4 regions of the Cohaesibacter sp. CAU 1516 genome follow, and region 3 is predicted to be linked to each of the others. Evidence: predicted binding sites of a transcription regulator. Region 3 holds the regulator's gene; each other region holds the start of a gene.
The links. Region 3 encodes LexA, which represses DNA repair genes until DNA is damaged. Its sites were predicted from a motif close to TGTTCNNNNTGTGTTCNG; they were not measured.
Positions count from the first base shown of each region.

Region 1: the regulator LexA is predicted to act here: its motif matches at 2,040-2,057, upstream of FDK21_RS01990 (UvrD-helicase domain-containing protein).
Region 2: the regulator LexA is predicted to act here: its motif matches at 3,035-3,052, upstream of recA (recombinase RecA).
Region 4: the regulator LexA is predicted to act here: its motif matches at 3,359-3,376, upstream of FDK21_RS12325 (PA0069 family radical SAM protein).

Region 1 is NZ_VANT01000001.1:442,900-447,636, reverse strand. It holds gene FDK21_RS01995 (chloride channel protein) at 352-1,980, shown strand; gene FDK21_RS01990 (UvrD-helicase domain-containing protein) at 2,175-4,532, shown strand; gene FDK21_RS01985 (50S ribosomal protein L11 methyltransferase) at 4,641-4,737, shown strand, end outside.
Region 2 is NZ_VANT01000001.1:598,143-602,879, reverse strand. It holds gene alaS (alanine--tRNA ligase) at 1-1,387, opposite strand, end outside; gene recA (recombinase RecA) at 1,854-2,918, opposite strand; gene FDK21_RS02680 (urate hydroxylase PuuD) at 3,180-4,427, opposite strand; gene FDK21_RS02675 (LysR family transcriptional regulator) at 4,590-4,737, shown strand, end outside.
Region 3 is NZ_VANT01000001.1:1,130,297-1,135,033, reverse strand. It holds gene FDK21_RS05220 (peptidoglycan-binding domain-containing protein) at 1-50, opposite strand, end outside; gene FDK21_RS05215 (curli assembly protein CsgF) at 517-717, shown strand; gene FDK21_RS05210 (SH3 domain-containing protein) at 810-1,490, shown strand; gene FDK21_RS05205 (adenosylcobinamide amidohydrolase) at 1,625-2,317, shown strand; gene lexA (transcriptional repressor LexA) at 2,495-3,208, shown strand; gene FDK21_RS05195 (ComEC/Rec2 family competence protein) at 3,401-4,737, opposite strand, start outside.
Region 4 is NZ_VANT01000004.1:156,998-161,734, forward strand. It holds gene FDK21_RS12320 (EAL domain-containing protein) at 1-1,334, opposite strand, end outside; gene FDK21_RS12325 (PA0069 family radical SAM protein) at 2,087-3,262, opposite strand; gene FDK21_RS12330 (hypothetical protein) at 3,436-3,690, opposite strand; gene FDK21_RS12335 (LysR family transcriptional regulator) at 3,818-4,737, shown strand, end outside.

The DNA of each region.
Region 1 (4,737 bases), 690 kb from region 3:
AACGCTCTTTCTTTGATTGCTTTATAATGAAGGACGGATGGTGCTGCAAACAAAAGTGCTTGGCAAAACGGGATATCGCCTTGCCACCCCTCAGCAAATCGCACTGTCAGCTTTCAGGCACAAGCGAACGAAAGTCTAAGCTTCCACCCGCCCCTCTTTGAGCCATCCGAAAAATATGAAGCAAAAAACCTCATTGCCCTGTGTATCATGCGAGCGGCCATAGAAAGTCGGGTGGGATCGAGACGAATCTTTATTTACTCTGGGGCACAAGACAGGCCAAAATGGCGCGATGAAAAGGGCAGCCCAAAGCCCGGACATTCAGTTTGCGCAACAAGGAGATAGTCGGAACGCATGCGCTGGTTAAATCCAATTCAAATCTTGAAAAGCTGGATCGAACCCAACTGGCGCAGCTATCTGGGCACCCAACAGCCAAAAATCTGGTTCTTGTCGATGGTCATCGGCCTGCTGGTGTCACTGGCCGCCATTCTTTTTCGCCTTGGCATCGGCGCGGTGCAATGGCTATGGCTTGGCACATCGAGCGAGATTATCATCGACAAGGTTGAGGCCACCCCCTTTTGGATTGTCGTGCTGGCCCCCACCATTGGCGGCCTTTTTGTCGGGCTTTTCCTTGAAAAGGTCCATCCCATCAAACGCGCCGAAGGGGTCGCTGATGTCATTGAAGCCCGCGCCCATTCCGGCAAGGGATTGAAATTCTGGCAAGGCCTCGACAGCGCTGCGGTCACCATCGTCTCGCTCGGGTCTGGCGGCAGCGGCGGCCGAGAGGGCCCAATCGTTCATCTGGGCGCGAGCCTTGCCAACATTGTCTGCGCCATCTTCTCGCTGACACCGGCTTCCAAGAAAACCCTTCTGGCCTGCGGCGTTGCCAGTGCCGTATCGGCCTCCTTTAACGCCCCCATAGCGGGTGTCCTGTTTGCCCACGAGGTCATTCTCGGCCATTATGCGATGACCGCCTTTGTGCCCATCGTGCTCGCCTCCGCCATGGGCACGCTTTTATCGCGGCTTTATTTCGGCAACATTGCTGCTTTCGAAATCCCGGCCTATCAGATCACCTCTTATTGGGAAATGCCCGCCTTCGCGCTGCTCGGAATCACCTGTGCCATTGTCGCGGTCTGCTTCCAATTTTCTCTGATGAGCACCGACTGGCTGGCCCGTCATGTCAAAATCCCACTGATGGTCCGCCCGGTCATTGGCGGCTTTATCATTGGCTGCATGGCTCTGGTTTTCCCCGAAATTCTCGGCGTCGGCTATGAAGCGACTGACAAGGCCCTGCATCAGCAATTGCCAATCGCTCTGATGGCCAGCCTGATTGTCGCCAAGACAGCCGCCACCGCCATCACTTTGGCCTCACGCTTTGGCGGCGGTATCTTTTCCCCCTCGCTTTATATCGGAGCGATGACCGGCGGCACCTTCGGCCTGATCGCAGCGCAAATCTTCCCCGAGCTGGCCTCCAGCCACGGCCTTTATGCCATTCTGGGTATGGGAGCCGTAGCCGCAGCCGTCCTCGGCGCGCCGGTCTCCACCACCATGATTGTCTTTGAATTGACAGGCGGCTACGCCCTCTCCATCGCTCTCTTGCTCACGGTTTCCATCGCCACCGGCCTGACGCTGGCCTTGCATGGCCGCTCCTATTTCCACTGGCAGCTGGAAATGCGCGGTGTCTTCCTGCAAAAAGGGGCCCATAAATTCCTCGTCACCACGGTCAAGGTGGGCAGCTTCTTCACGCCTTTGCCCAAAGACACACCGGACGAAGAACGAGCCCACAAAGACGGCACCCCAACCATCCAGTTAATGGATACGTTGGAAAAAGCACTCAAAGCCTTTGATGCGGCAGGCGGGGCCGATCTCGCAGTCATCGATCCGGCAGACCCAAAGCGCATTGTTGGCTATGCCAAACAGGTCAATGCCCTTCGCTATTTCAACAAACAGCTGATCGACACCCACGCCGAAGAGCATCGCTAGGGTGCTTTCGACATCCATGTGGCATTTTTGCTCCAGATATTCACATGACAAGCCACATTTGTTGCTATAATGTTCTTCAATTGGATTCGACCACCCCGTGAGCTTGTCGATCTACCCCACACGAACAACCGGACCCGTTTGCCTCCATGTCTGATCTTTTTGCCACGCCCCCCGCCCCACAGCCGCGCCAAGAGATGAATGACGGAGAAGAAGACAGCATTCGCGCCAAACTGGCCCGGATGAAGCCAACGCCCTATCTTGACGGCCTCAACCCCGAACAGCGCCATGCGGTTGAAAATTGCGACGGCCCTCTGCTGGTTTTGGCAGGCGCTGGCACCGGCAAGACCCGGGTTCTGACCACCCGCATCGGCCATATTCTGGCCACCCGCAGGGCCGCGCCTTGGCAGATTCTGGCCGTGACCTTTACCAACAAGGCCGCCCGCGAAATGAAAGAACGCATTGGCAGCCTGATTGGCGGTTCGGTCGAGGGCATGCAATGGCTCGGCACCTTCCACTCCATCTGCGTCAAGATCCTGCGCCGTCATGCCGAACTGGTTGGCCTCAAATCCAACTTCACCATCCTTGACACCGACGACCAGATCCGCCTGATGAAACAGCTCATTCAGGCCGACGGTCTGGACGAAAAGCGCTGGCCCGCCCGCCAATTGGCCAACCTGATCGACAGCTGGAAAAACCGTGGCCTGTCCCCTGATCAGGTGCCACAGGAGGAAGCCCATCTCTTCGCCAATGGCCATGGCATCCGGCTCTATGCCGCCTATCAGCAGCGCATGAAGATCCTCAATGCCTGCGACTTTGGCGATCTGCTGCTCGAATGTTTGCGGCTGTTCCGCGAGAACCCTGATGTCCTCAAGATCTATCACGACCGCTTTCGTTACATTCTGGTCGACGAGTATCAGGATACCAACGTTGCCCAATATCTCTGGCTGCGCCTGTTGGCGCAGGCCAGCCACAATGTTTGCTGCGTCGGCGATGATGACCAGTCGATTTATGGTTGGCGCGGGGCCGAGGTCGACAATATCTTGCGCTTTGAGGAAGATTTCCCCGGCGCGTCCGTCATCCGCCTTGAGCGCAATTATCGCTCCACCGCCCACATTCTCGCCGCTGCCTCTCACCTGATCGCCTATAATCAGGGCCGTCTGGGCAAGACCCTGCATCCGCAAATCAATGACCCGGAGGCCGAAAAGGTCACGGTCACCTCGGTCTGGGATTCGGAAGAAGAAGCCCGCACCATCGGCGACCGCATCGAAACCCTGCAGCGACAGGGGCACAATCTCAATCAAATCGCCATCCTCGTCCGTGCCTCCTTCCAGATGCGGTCCTTTGAGGATCGGTTTGTCACAATGGGATTGAATTATCGGGTCGTTGGTGGGCCACGCTTCTATGAGCGCGCCGAAATCCGCGACGCACTGGCCTATTTCCGCGCCATGCTGCAACCCGCCGACGACCTTGCCTTTGAGCGCATCGTCAACACCCCCCGCCGTGGCTTGGGCGACGCCACCATCAAGAAGGTTCACGACCTTGCCCGCGATCAGGAAATTCCTCTGATGGAAGCGGCAACGGAGATTGTCGGCACCGACGACCTCAAGCCACGGCCACGCAATGCACTGAAAACCCTGCTGGGACAGTTCAACCACTGGCGCACCCTGCTGCCCAATATGAAGCATACCGAATTGGCCGAGATGATCTTGGACGAATCCGGCTATACGGAAATGTGGCAGAAGGACAAGTCCCCAGATGCGCCCGGTCGCCTCGACAACCTCAAGGAACTGATCCGCTCCATGGAAGAATTCGATTCGCTCGCGGGCTTCCTTGAGCATATCGCGCTGGTGATGGATCGGGATGCCAGTGAGGGCAATGAAGCGGTGTCCATCATGACACTCCACTCCGCCAAGGGGCTGGAATTTGACACGGTCTTTCTGCCCGGCTGGGAAGAGGGTGTCTTCCCCAATCAGCGGGCGCTGGATGAATCGGGCACAAAGGGGTTGGAAGAAGAACGCCGCCTTGCCTATGTCGGCATCACACGCGCCAAGAAGCGCGCCAAGATCTATGTCGCCAACAATCGGCGCATTCATGGCCAATGGCAGAATTCCATCCCCTCTCGCTTCCTCGACGAACTACCCGTCAAGCATGTCGATATTGAGGAAAGCCAATCAACCTATGGCGGCTATGGCGCCTCGGGCGTGGGCGGCTCGGTCTATGGCAAGAGCCGCTTTGACAGCTCCGATCCTTACGAAAGTGATTATGAGACCCCCGGCTGGAAGCGCATGAAAACCGCCCAAGGCGGGAAAGGCGGAACCAAGGGCGGAAAAGCCAAAAGCTACGATCAGGGCAAGCGCCTCGGGCCAACAATCGAGGGCGAGCTGGTCGCCAAGTCGGTCTCTGACAGCCCGTCCAAATACAAGGTCGGCGAGCGGGTCTTCCATATCAAGTTTGGCTATGGCGACATCAAGTCTGTTGAAGGCAACAAGCTGACCATCCTGTTCCAGACTGGCCAGAAACGCGTGCTGGATTCCTTTGTCGAGAAGCACTGACCTGCAGCTTGGCAAGACGGGCAACCAATCAAAGACCGGGGCACATGCGCCCTGCTCTTGCCTTCTGACACCAGCCGCGCTATCGAACAGTTCACACTATCATTGGCCGTGCAGATACAATCCAGACCGAAGCAGTCTGCCTGCACACAGGCACAAAAGAGACCGACCATGTCCCATTATCTCTATGCCGAAGGCACAGTCGCCG
Region 2 (4,737 bases), 530 kb from region 3:
CGGTTTCATAGCCAAGGAAGTCAGTCGCCCCGACCTTTTCGCTGACATCAAACCACACCGCTTCGGTTGCCGCTTCACCAGATCCGGCCCAGTTGGCGCGGGCTTCAGCTTTCTGTCGACCCATAGCGGTGTCAAACCCATCCGTATCCACTTCAATGGAACGGGCACGCAGAGCATCCTGCGTCAGATCGAGCGGGAAGCCATAGGTGTCATAGAGCTTGAACGCAGTCTCACCATCCAGACGATCCCCCTGGCCCATGCCGTCGGTCGCATCATCCAGCAACTGCAGGCCGCGCGACAGGGTCTTGCCGAACCGGCTTTCTTCAAGCTTCAGGGTTTCGGTGATCAATGGCTCGGCACGGACCAGTTCCGGATAGGCCTGCCCCATTTCACGGATCAGGGTGGGCACCATTTTATAGATGATCGGATCCTGTGAGCCGAGAAGGCGGGCATGACGCATCGCGCGGCGCATGATACGGCGCAGAACATAGCCACGGCCATCGGACGCAGGCAGAATGCCATCGGAAATCAGGAAGGCCGTCGAGCGCAAATGGTCAGCAATCACCCGGTGGCTGGCAGCCGCATCGCCTTGCTCCTCAACACCGGTCAAATCCACGCTATTCTGGATCAGGGCACGGAACAAATCGGTCTGGTAATTGTCGTGCGTGCCTTGCAGAACCGCAGCAACACGCTCGAGGCCCATGCCGGTATCAATCGAGGGTTTCGGCAAATCGATGCGCTCATCCGGTGTCACCTGCTCATATTGCATGAAGACCAGATTCCAGATCTCAATGAAGCGGTCGCCATCTTCTTCAGGGCTGCCCGGAGGTCCACCCCAGATATGATCGCCATGATCAAAGAAAATTTCGGAACAGGGACCACACGGGCCCGTTTCGCCCATCGACCAGAAGTTATCGCTCGTCGGAATGCGAATGATCTTCTCATCCGGCAGACCTGCAATCTTCTTCCATAGATCAAAGGCTTCATCATCCTCGTGATAGACAGTGACCAGCAGCTTGTCCTTGGGCAGACCGAATTCTTTGGTGATCAGGTTCCAGGACAGCTCGATGGCATCTTCCTTGAAATAATCACCAAAGGAAAAGTTGCCTAGCATCTCAAAGAAGGTGTGGTGACGTGCCGTATAGCCGACATTGTCCAGATCGTTATGCTTGCCACCAGCACGGATACATTTCTGAGAGGTTACGGCACGGCTGTAGTCGCGATGCTCCAGACCCGTAAACACATTCTTGAACTGAACCATGCCCGCATTGGTGAACATCAATGTCGGATCATTGCGTGGAACCAACGGGCTGGAATCCACGATTTCGTGACCATGGTCACCGAAATAGTTCAGGAATGTCGACCGAATTTCATTTACACCGCTCATGACGCACCAATCATTGTTTCTCTTCAAGGAAGAGCATCAGCCCCCCGGCGCCTTGCTCCATATCATCCAAGATATGGCCTTCACGCCTTGTCCTTGCATCTTGCCCTTTTGCCTTGTCTCATCAACCTCGCCATGCCTCTTGGGCATGTCCCATCCGACCATGATCGGCTCAGACAGGTGCGACATTGAAGACTATCACCGAGCGGTTTTAGCGAGCCTCTTCCCCGGAGTCTATTCCTTTGGCGTCAAGTTATGGCGGTTTCTGCAGCTTGTTGGGGGAATTTTCCCGAAAAACTGATCAATAGGCGAAGGGGCACCCCTTCCGAGACCCATTCGGGCTTACTCTCGGCTCTTAAGACCTGCCAAATGAAAAAGCGGCTGATCACAAGGATCAACCGCTCTCATAGATCATCTACCACCATTCAGGCCTTTTAAAGCGCATATGGCCCGACAAGGGGATGAAACCCTATTCGTCATCGTCATCCGGAGACGCTTCTTCAATCAGGCCGGTATTCAGGCCAGCACTTTGGCGAATGCCCATCTCGATCTCGTCCGCCAGTTCCGGATTTTCACGCAGGAAATTCTTGGCATTTTCACGCCCCTGCCCCAGACGCTGGCTATCATAGGAGAACCACGCTCCGGACTTGTCGACAATACCGGACTTCACACCCAGATCGAGCAATTCACCCAGCTTGGAAATGCCTTCGCCATACATGATGTCGAATTCAACCTGTTTGAAGGGTGCGGCCACCTTGTTCTTGACCACTTTCACACGGGTCTGGTTGCCAACCACTTCATCGCGATCCTTGATCGCACCGATGCGGCGGATGTCCAGACGAACCGAAGCATAGAATTTCAGTGCGTTACCACCGGTGGTGGTTTCAGGACTACCAAACATCACACCGATCTTCATACGAATCTGGTTGATGAAGATCACCATACAATTGGTACGAGAGATGGACCCTGCGAGCTTGCGCATGGCCTGACTCATAAGACGGGCCTGAAGTCCGGGAAGCGAATCCCCCATTTCCCCTTCAAGCTCGGCGCGCGGTGTCAATGCAGCCACCGAGTCGACCACCAAGACATCGACCGCGCCGGAACGGACCAGCGTGTCGGCAATTTCCAGAGCCTGTTCACCGGCATCGGGCTGGGAAATCAGAAGATTGTCGATATCGACGCCCAACTTCCTGGCATAGATCGGATCAAGCGCATGCTCGGCATCGACGAAGGCACAAATGCCGCCACGCTTTTGTGATTCGGCCACCACATGCAGCGCCAATGTCGTTTTACCTGAAGATTCCGGCCCGTAGACTTCAATGATGCGGCCCTTCGGCAAGCCGCCAATGCCCAAGGCAACATCAAGTCCGAGGGAGCCGGTCGGAATGGAGCTAATCTCGACCACTTCCCGCTGGCCGAGTTTCATTACTGACCCCTTACCAAATGCACGATCGATTTGTGAAAGGGCGGCTTCCAAAGCCTTTGTCTTGTCCATGCTGCTTCCTTCGACCAGTCGGAGACTATTCTGTGCCATATTTGGGCTCCATTGTTCATAGCATGCACGCTTGCGCAACCATGATTAATGTACACCCTTTGTTCCATTACTCAAGGGATAAGATAAAATTTTGATTAAACATATGAAATAAGATTTGTTCTTAACATGTTCTGGCGGGAAAACTCACACTGCCCATCCTGAGGACCTGAGCTTCTCGGGCGACAGGGTGGCATGATTCGAGCCACGCTCGCCCTTTCGCCTGATGCCTTTAATAACATCCCAAGGAAGGGGCGAGTTGCTCTACCCGCGTGTTGCCGCCAGATACCATTGAACGATAGCCCGTCTTTCCGCTGCTTCCATATAGGTGACATTGGCGGGCGGCATGGCATTGGTCACCCCTGCATGCAGGTAAATCTGGTGAGCGGCCCGCGCAATATCTGCCTCACCTTCGAGATAGAGCCCGCGCGGCGCGGTGCCCACCCCGTCCCAAGCGGTGCTGCGCGCATGGCACATGGAACAGCGCCCTTGCACGATGCCCGCAACATCTTCAAAACCGCTCGCCGCAGCAAACCGTTGCTCATGGCGGGTCATTGGCCGTTCCACTTCACTCAACTCGCCATCCAGATGCTCGGCTGGCAGGAAGGAGATCCACATGGCCGCAAGGAACAGGGCTATGGTTGCCGGAATGGTCCAGACCGGATTGCCAGTGCGGGCATGTTTGGTGTTGAAATAGTGGCGGATCGTCACGCCCATCAGGAAAACCAAGCCCGCAATGACCCAGTTGTAAGGCGAGGCAAAGGCCAGAGGATAGTGGTTTGACAGCATCAGGAAGACCACGGGCAAGGTAAGATAGTTATTATGGGTCGAGCGCAGCTTGGCGATCTTGCCATATTTCGCATCAGGCACCTTGCCCGCCTTCAGGTCCGCCACGACAATGCGTTGATTGGGGATGATGATAAAGAAAACGTTGGCCGTCATAATGGTTGCGGTGAAGGCCCCCAGATGCAGCATCACGGCCCGACCGGTGAAGATCTGATTGTAGCCCCACCCCATGATCACCAGCAGCACGAACAAAAGCAGCATCAACAGGGTCGGGTTCTGATCCAGCCGCGATTTACAAAGGAAGTCATAGACCAGCCAACCGATTGTCAGGGAGCCAGCGGAAATCAACACTGCCTGCCAAATCGCCAGATCCACCTTGTTGGCGTCAATCAAAGTGAGCTCGGCTCCAACCCAATAGGTCACCATCAACAACGCCGCGCCGCTCAACCAGGTGGAATAGCTCTCCCATTTGAACCATGTCAGATGCTCGGGCATATGTTCTGGTGCGACGAGATACTTGCGGACGTGATAAAAGCCGCCCCCATGCACCTGCCATTCCTCGCCATGGGCCCCGACGGGCAGGTTGGGTGCCTTGCGCAAGCCCAAATCCAGCGCGATGAAATAGAAGCTCGACCCGATCCAGGCAATGGCGGTGATCACATGGATCCAGCGAACGGCAAATTCCAGCCAGGCCCAGATCAAAGGCTGCATCATTTCAAAATCCATCACGCTCACGCTCCAAAATCCGTGTCGAACCATCAATAGCAAGGGCACAAACGGCATCTCGCCCTTGCGCCTATTTGAACAATATTGCACCCTCTTTTTCTATGGTATGAAGAAAATCTCGGAACAGATTCAAAAAAACCAAGAAAAAGACGAGCCAGCACGATGTCCTATTTCGACAATATCCGAACCTTTGTCCGAGTCTATGAATTGGGCAGCATGTCGGCCGCGGCGCGTGACCAACGCATTTCCCCGGCCGTTGCCTCGGCCCGCATTTCCCAGCTGGAAGAGCATCTCAATGTACGACTGTTCC
Region 3 (4,737 bases):
GCTCCGGTGGAAACGATCGTCATGCCGAGAAGGAATGACGCAAGTGTCATCCAGCGCGACGCTCTATAGCAACTGATAATACACATTCGATATTGCTCCCCTCATCAGGCATCCTCACAACTGGTCAAACCAGCCCTGCCTGTTTGCGCTCCGAACAAGCGAAATATTGCCCCGGATCGCACCACACGCACGCATTGTACCATTCGATAGAGGCAGAATGAGGCAGCAAGCCAGAAAAAGACAAACTCTGGCAGTCATCCACCGCAAGTAGGCTAGTTTTGGCCTTTTCATGCGCTCCAGACCGTCAACCGTTGCAAGAAAATCACGCCCTAACCACAATCTGTAATTTATTAGATTGACTAGATACAACCAGTACACTAACAATCCTTTCAGTTGTATACAAAATTTAATTCAACTTATACGAATTACGCCTCATCAGGCCAGACTTAAGTGACCAATGACAGGCAATTCCAGAGCGGACTGCCATCCAGAGTGTCATTGACCGGGGGAAAAACAGTGAAAAGACTTTTCGTTCTTGTCGGCATTCTCGCCGCAACTGGCCCCGTCGGGGCCGCCGAACTGACCTACACGCCGGTCAACCCATCCTTCGGGGGCAACGCGTTGAACTCATCACACCTAATTTCAACCGCCAATGCCCAACGCACGGCGACTGCAACACCACGACCATCACCCAATCGGGTTACTCCAACGACCTGAACAGCGTCACGCAAACCAACACCGGCGATGATGACAACAGCATCACCGCAACGATCATTGGTGGCAACAATGGCTCGACCTATATTGGCGGTGTGAGAGAAACGCTCGACGGCTATGCAGCGAATGTGGGGGTTACCAACGGCGAGCTCATTCAGAACGGCACCGGCAACACGATTGAGCTGAATGTCAATGGCGAAGGGCAGTGTATTTTGTCTTTCTCAGCCACAGGGCAAGACGCGCTCTATCCCATCAAGCCGCAAAACTGCATCAATCAGTTGGCAAGCATTCGCGGCTGGACGCTGAAAAACAATCAGTTGATCTTCGTTGACGACAAAAAACTCCCTCTGGCAGCGGTAGGTGGCAACCAACAGCGCATTTCCGGAAGGTTCCTGCAAAGTGGAATGCCCCTCATTCTGGAAAAGGCAGCTTTGGCACAACAGGTCACAGCCTCCAGAAAGGCTATTCGCTGTTCCTATCTCGGCTATGGCCAAACCTGCGCCAAACCGCGACAATTCGCCCCCCCAGCGATGGGCACCGACGGAACAGCCGACATCAAGGCACTGGTCAATCTCAACGTCCGCAGCGAGCCCCGCAACAATGCCACGGTCAAAGCAGTCCTCAAACCGGAGAGTTGTGTCAAGGCAACCTTCTGCAGTCTCGCTTCTGACGGTCTTTGGTGTCGCATCAAACTCAATGATGGCATCGGTTGGATCAAGAAACAGGCCGTCAGGCAGAAGCAATGGCCGATCCTGACCTTCGTCAATGGCTGCTGACAGGCCGGGCAGCACCTTTGAGCCAATCGACGGGCGCAATCGAGTCATCTAAGAAGGGGAAATAAGGCAATCCGGGTAAACATACTTGCTTCTCGGTCGAGCCGACCGTCCCTTTCATAGATGATTGACGCCCCGTGACAAATCCAGCCTCTCCCCTTGCTTCCATCACACTCGCCTGCCCTTGGCTGACGATCCAGTTTTCCCGCACCATGCGTGTGTTGAGTTGGGCCATCGACCGCCCCGGCCTTGTCGAGGCCGACCGTATCCTGTGGCGAGAAGTCAAGAACCATGATCTGCCGGTTGACCTGGACGTGCGCACATGGCTGCAGCATGAGCAGGACAAAAACGGTTTCACCAATGCAGTCACGATGCTCACCTCACGCAGCATCACTCGATATGAGATTGCGTCTGCAGAAGTGGACGAGGTATCAGCGCTGTGTGTCGCAACCGTCGGTTTGTCGAACGCAGAACGGATCGGCGTGCGGGTTGATCATCAGGACAAGGACTGGGGTACCATCAACATTGCCGTGCTGCTTAGCGAAGGCCTGACCGAAGCCGCCATGCTCGAAGCCAGTTCGATTGCCACCCAAGCCCGGACAGCGGCCATTTGCGACGCGCACTATGCGATCCCGACCGGCCTTGCGACAGGCACAGGAACGGATTGCATCGCCATTGCCGCCCCCATCGGCGACACTTGCTTTGCCGGCCTTCATACGGCCATTGGCGAAGCCATCGGCAAGTCTGTCTATGACGCAATCGCCAAGGCTGTTGCCGACTGGATTATGGAAAATGATCCCGCCAACAAAGGCACAAAGGCTGTGTCCTGACTGGCACCCTCCCACCTTGAACAGCAGCGCAAGGCAAGAAACCGCGGTTACATGCGACGAATGCAGAATTTCCCCTTGCGGAACACAGAGGGAACAGATATGGTTTGTTCGTGATTTGTGCCACAGATGTCTCGCTTGATTCTCAGCCGGGCATTTTGCTTCAGACAGGAGACAGCAATGCTTACGCGAAAACAGCATGAACTTCTGATGTTCATCAACGAGCGCATCAAGGAAACCGGCGTTCCTCCTTCCTTCGACGAAATGAAAGATGCCCTCGATCTGCGTTCCAAATCCGGCATTCATCGCCTGATCACGGCGCTGGAAGAAAGAGGCTTCATCCGCCGCCTGCCCAACCGCGCTCGCGCACTCGAAGTGCTCAAGCTGCCAGAAGCGAACAGCCCTACTCTTCATTCCGCCACCCGTGGTTTCTCACCCTCCGTCGTAGAGGGCGGTTTGGGCAAGAAGAAAACCCCTCCCGCCAGCAAACCGGTTGCCGACGAACAAAGCAGCGGCGTCTCTGTCCCTGTCATGGGCCGCATTGCTGCCGGTGTTCCCATTTCCGCAATCCAGCATCAGTCTCACACCATTTCCGTGCCTGTTGACATGCTGCGCGGTGGCGAGCATTTCGCGCTTGAGGTGCGCGGCGATTCCATGATCGAAGCGGGCATTCTTGATGGCGATACCGTCGTGATCAAGAAGTCCGACGATGCGGTCTCCGGAGATATCGTTGTCGCACTTGTTGATGATGAAGAGGCAACCTTGAAGCGCCTGCGCAAGAAAGGCGGCTCCATCGCACTGGAGGCAGCAAACCCGGCCTATGAAACCCGGATATTCGGACCGGATCGTGTTCGGGTGCAGGGCAAGCTTGTTGGCCTAATGCGTCAATACTAATCGCGGCTGGTTCGATCGCCTCAAAGCAATCAACACAATAGGCCACCCAAATCCTTTGGCGAGCCCAGTTTGGGAGGCCAAAGGCCCGCAGGGCATCACGGTGTCTAATTCGATATCGCGGTTGCTGAATGCCACCGTTGATCAAGACACCTATGGCGCGATGACCAAGTAAGCGTCATTGCCAAATATGTGTCATTGCCAAGGGCGACGCCCCGCGATGAAGGATGCAACTTCGTGCAGCTCCCAGTGATGGCTTGCCGCAGTGCCATCATAAGTCGTTATTGGCCGTCTCGCTGCTGTATCCTTGGCGTTCGACACAGAGCTTTTGCCGCTTTTGTCCACGACAGGTCTTGCAATCTGCTCAAACCAGACAAAACGGCCCCCCCCCTCTGCCAACTCATCCGGTCCAATGCGATGGCGAGGTCCCGCACATGCGGCAGGAATAGGTAGCTTCGAGACGATGATGTCGTGCGTGGCACACTCTTCGTCAAAGGCAGACGCCTTGCGCACCAGACCAATCGAAAGCGCTGTCGGACGACCATCCGCCCGATGGAGACCAGCAGCAAAACAAGCAAGCCGGTCACATCCCGCCTTGGGCACCTTGCCCTCTTCCTCATGGCGTGTTGTCACACGCACAGCAGCGCGTAGCCCTGAAGTATTCCGTTCGCCTTCGGCATGAGGGTCGTCTTCTGCTCGGTTTGCGGCCAGCAAGCGGGCATCACCGTCAAAATGCAACAAAGAGGCAAAATCAATCGTGACGCGTTTCGAGCCGATCTGATGCCATCTCTGGTCTGTGCCTCGATAGGCCACCCTTGTGCCATTGCCAGAAATCCAGAGATCGGCAGGCACGACCAGATGCCAGACCAGCAGAGCGGCCCCAATCGGAGCAAGCGCCAGCCAAGCAAGCCCACCACGGTGGATGGCATAGGCCGCAATCGCCAGTACAAACAGCCACAAGACCATACCCTGCCCACTGACCACCAACAGCTGTTCATCTGTATGCTCGGCAATCCAACGCGCAGATGCAATCACCCGCTCCAGTCCCCAGCCGACCAGAGGCAATGTCAGCGCCTGCAACCCAACGGGCACCAGTGCGACGGAAACCAGCCCAAACGGCATGACAATCAGACTGATGATCGGCATCACCATCAAGTTGGCAATCAGGCCCAGGGGAGCCATCTGCTGGAAATGGGCAATGGAAAAGGGCAACACAGCGACACCCGCAATCAGGGAAGTTGCGCCGATTCCGCCGATCCAGCGCACCGCCGTGCGTATCAGCGCCATCCAGTGCAGGCCGGACGCGTGATATTGCGTTCCCCTGTCTTCCTGCTTTACCCGATAAGCAATGCGCATCACCCGTATTCGGTCATAGGAGGCGATCAGTGCAGCGGTGGCAGCAAAGGACATTTGCATGCCCGCCTCAACCATTGAATAGGGCTGAAAGAGGATCACCGCAATCAGGGCCAATGCCAGATTATGCAGGGTCAGTGCCGGACGCCCCAATATGATTGCGATCAGAAAAATCGCCA
Region 4 (4,737 bases), on a different contig from region 3:
GCCAGCTGGACATTGAAGTCGATCAGGCCGACCAACATGCTTTCGGTTTCCACATGGGTAACCACCAAATCGATCCCCTTGCGGGCCAGAACACGGGAAAAATCGGCAGGATGGATGTCGAGCCCGTGGCCGACATCGCGGCTGGTGAGGATCGGCGCGGCGATTTTGGCAAAGCGCACCCCTTTGCGGGCGAATTTATCAAAGTCCGCATTCAGCGTTGTCATTTGATCGACCGAGAAACGGAAGCCCATCGAGCGCAGCAGTTGCAGGGTTTCGTCTTCCAGAACGCCAAACGCGTTCATGTCAGCGAGGGAGAATTCCAGAATGACATGTTCGGCCAAATCTCTGTTCTGTTCGAACAGGCCACGCAACTGGGCAAAGAAGTCACCATCCGCCAGACTTGCCAGCGCCAGATTGCAAAAGCAATCGACCATATGCCCCCGGTCGGCCAGCCGCCGCTGCATGCGGAAGGTTTCGTTGATGGCAAGACGGTCGAGCATTGGCAGGAAGCCATTCTTGCGGCAGACCGGCAGGAAGATGTCTGGCGTGAGCAGACTGCCATCCTCCGACCGCAGACGGGCAAGCGCTTCATAATATTGTGGCTTGCGCATGGGCAGCGTGACGATCGGCTGCATGAACATCTCGATCTGCCCCAATGCCAGTGCACGTCGTACGGCGGCCTCATCTTCAGGCCGGATTACTTCTTCTTCCGGTTCCGGCATTTGATCTTCGGGATAGCCGTAAGGCGCTGTCCCCATGTCATGGGCACTCGGCTGGGACGGTCTTGGATGAGATGCAGGCCCCTCGGAGAAAGACGCCGCCCGTTCGGATTGCTGCGGCATCGCACGGACGGATGAGCGCAGCAGGCTTTCCAGCTCCTGAACCGAGTGTTTGGCGGACTGGACAGTGGCATTGATTGCTTCGACCTTGCTATCACCTTCCTGCACCCGTTCATCCAACTCGGCGCAACTTTCCGCCAGTTGCTTGACCAGCGAGCCGATGATATCGAGCTCCGCCAGCACCGGCTCGATGTCTCGATTGACCCGTTCATCGAGATCGCTTTCCAGACGGTGGGCCAATTCGCGGACATCCTGAACCTCTTTGGTCAGGGTTAGCTTGAGGCGCGTCAGGTCATCCATCTGCTCTTCGATCATCATCCGATCGCGCACGCGGCTGATCTGATAGTGGACGAGCAGAAGGGTGAGCAGAATACCGAAGGCAACCGGTGAGGCTTCCGGGATGGAAAGGCCAAACCGGAAATACAACATCGCGCCAACAGAGGTGGAGATCGCAACCATACAAACGGCGATGAATATGGCTCCAAGCCTTTGCATTTGCTCTGCTCCAGTTCGGCATGACACTGCCATGCATTTGGATTCTCGGATTAATTTTCCGATGGCTGCAACATTTCAAGCCACCAGATCTCATCCGAACGCGACGACTGTCCTGATGTTTGACCGGTTTTATGGATCACGACAATCAACAACATGCCCGACGAATCAAGCATTTGACCTATCCTTAACCTAATCCGTGGCGCTGAGATGTAAAAGAGCTCTCGCGCCGGGTGTGGGCTATTTACGCCGATTGGCCAGCCTTTCACCCATGAGTGCAGACAATTTCACACCCATGCAGGGCGCATCTCGGCATGAGGGGGGCAGGAGACAGCCAATCAATTGGGAAAGAAAAGGCTGCCCTGCCTGATCAAAATTGGCGGAGATCAGAACAGGGCAGCGTTAGGCGCGATGACAGGAAGGCCATCGTCATCGCGCAGCAGGAACGATGCGGCGGGTTCCTGCTATGCTTTTCGAATACCAGTCCAAAGACTCAGGCTTCGAATTGTGACATTTGCTTAAACAAATAGTTAACCAAAATCAATTTGGGAAAATTGGAGTTTCATCAAAATCAACGGCCATCCAACGAATTTTAAACGTCAGTGTAAAAAACCTCCGATTTTTCCGTTACCTACATGCTTACCTCACATGAAAAAACATGGAAGAAATGGTGGAAACTTTGATATTTGCGCCGTTTCGGGTGCTGTTGCGGGCTTTTGGCACCTCCCTTGCCTGATCGAATCAAGTCATAGCTCCTAAAAAAGGGACAATTGGGCAACCTCGCATTCCGGTGGCTTGAAATGCTTGAGCGCCAAACGGGTGCGGCGCGTGGCATAGCCGAGATTGCGACACGCGACTGCCATGCGCTTGTGCAGGATATCTGCATAGGGACCATTGCCACGCATCCGATGACCAGAACGGCTGTCATAGTCCTTGCCGCCGCGCATTGAGCGCAGCACATTCATCACATGGCGATAGCGATCTGGGTAATGCTTCAACAGCCATTCCTGAAACAGGGCATTCACTTCATTTGGCAAGCGCAGAAGAATGGTGCCCGCTTCACGAGCGCCAGCATCATAGGCAGCGGCTAGAATGGCTTCCACTTCCTCATCATTGAGTGCCGGAATGATGGGCGCCACCATGACACAGGTCGGAATGCCCGCCTCGGACAGTTTCTCAATCGCTTCAAGACGCTTTTGCGGGCTGGCTGCTCGTGGTTCCAGACGGCGGGACAAGGTGTTGTCCAGTGATGTTACCGATAAGGCGACCTTGACCAGATTGCGTTCATTAAGTGCTTTCAAGCGGTCGAGATCCCGCAGGATCAGGTTCGACTTGGTCACGATGCCAACCGGATGGCCCGTTTCGATCAACACATCCAGAATGGCTGGCATCAATTGATAGCGTCGCTCGATGGGTTGATAAGGATCGGTGTTGGTGCCGATAGCGATGGCCTTGGGGCGATAGCCGGGTGCCGACAATTCCTTGCGCAGCTGCGTTGCCGCTTCGGGTTTGGCGAATAATTTTGTTTCAAAATCGAGCCCGGCGGACAGGCCCATATAGGCGTGGGTCGGGCGGGCAAAACAATAGACGCAGCCATGCTCGCAGCCCCGATAGGGGTTGATCGAGCGATCAAAGGATATGTCGGGCGAGTCGTTGCGGGTGATGATGGTGCGCGACTTTTCCTCCTGCACACTGGTGCGCAGCGGTGGCAGCTCCTCCTCGTCAAAATCCACATTCCAGCCATCATCAACCGCCTCGCGCTGATAGGGCTCGAACCGCCCTGCCCGATTGGAGCGCGTGCCGCGCCCCTTGACGCGACGGCCATTGTGGCGATCTGGATCGACCTGAAAGCCGACGAACGGGTCAGCATCTTCAGTGACATCCAATTGTGCATTGGAACGGCGGGTTGCCATGTCCCTTCTCTCCCTCATGACGATGGTGCCACCGCACCTCTGGTTGCTCGGTCGCTTGCATTCGCATTACGTGTTTTGTTTCACTTTTGTTCTTCTCGACTTTGCCGAATGATTTGGAACATAGCAAGAACAATTTTCAAGTAATGGAGAAGGAAGAACGAGTGGGAGGGAGAAAAACAAGGCGCGCCTTGTTAGGCGCGCCAGAAAGGCTTGTTGACAAGCTTGAGGGCTGACTCTCGGGTCATGTTGAAATCCTCAAGCACTTCGGGCGGGAAGGTTCGCAGGTCACGGGCCATTTGCCGCCGTTCCCTGATTCTGTTCCACCAGAGCGCAATGAGCGCCATCGGGGTGCCGAGCCCGATATAGCGGACAGGGGCGCCCTTCATCATGCGGCGCAGTTCTTTATCGTCGATGCGGCGGAATGGACGCGTCGGGCGTGTATCCATATTTGGGGGGACTCCTTTTCTAGGTCGTTACTATGACGCCTTTTCGAAAGGAAAAAAATTGAATAATATGAACGGATCATGTGAGAAAAAGTGACATGACACCCGTTACATCCAGTTGGAGTATCTGATGGACAATCTGCCACCACTCGCATCCCTGATCGCCTTTGATGCGGTCTATCGCACAGGATCCGTCACCAAGGCAGCTTCGATGCTCGGACGGACGCATAGCGCGATCAGCAAACAACTGCATCAATTGCAGGATCATGCCGGGGTAACCATGTTCGAGAAAAGCGGCGCGGGCATCCAGCTCACACCGGATGGGCGGGCTTTTGCGCAAGTGGTTTCGGACAGTCTTGAGGACATGCGCAAGGCCTATCACAAGCTTTGCGGTGATGATGGCGCGCAGCGGATCACCATCAAGGTCAGTTCCACCTTTGCGCGGCTTTGGGCTGTGCCGACGGTCGCCCGCTTCAATATCGATCATCCGGAAATCGAGGTGCAAATCAAACTAACCACGGTTGAAAATGCAAGCAACGGTGATGGCGGGGTGGATCTGGTGCTGTCGTGGGATCGGTTGACAAGCCCCCTTGCGGAGCATCCCAACGCCATCTCGCTTGGCGATGTGCATATCGGCCCGGTTCTCTCACCGGTCTATGATCATGCCTATGACGGGGGGAGCCTCAGATTTCAAACCCGGATCAGCCGACGCGGCTTTGAGCAAGCCTGGGGAAAATGGTCGGAACTGAGTGGCATCGACATCGTGTCGTCGCATGAGACCATTTATGATCTGTCTGCCCTGTCCTATGAAGCGGCAGAGCGGGCAATGGGGGTGACGCTGGCACCGAAATTCCTCATTGAGCGGGAGTTGAAAGAAGGATCGCTGATCGCCCCCGCAGGCTTTGTCCTGTTTCGCGAGGGGCTCCTGGTCCGGCCTTCGAGAGAACGGCCACGACCGAGCAAGCATGCCATTGTTTTTCTCGACTGGCTTGAGGAAAATGGCCGTCTGGGCGATGACGGTTTCCTCGCCCCCACCATCGTCGAACCCCT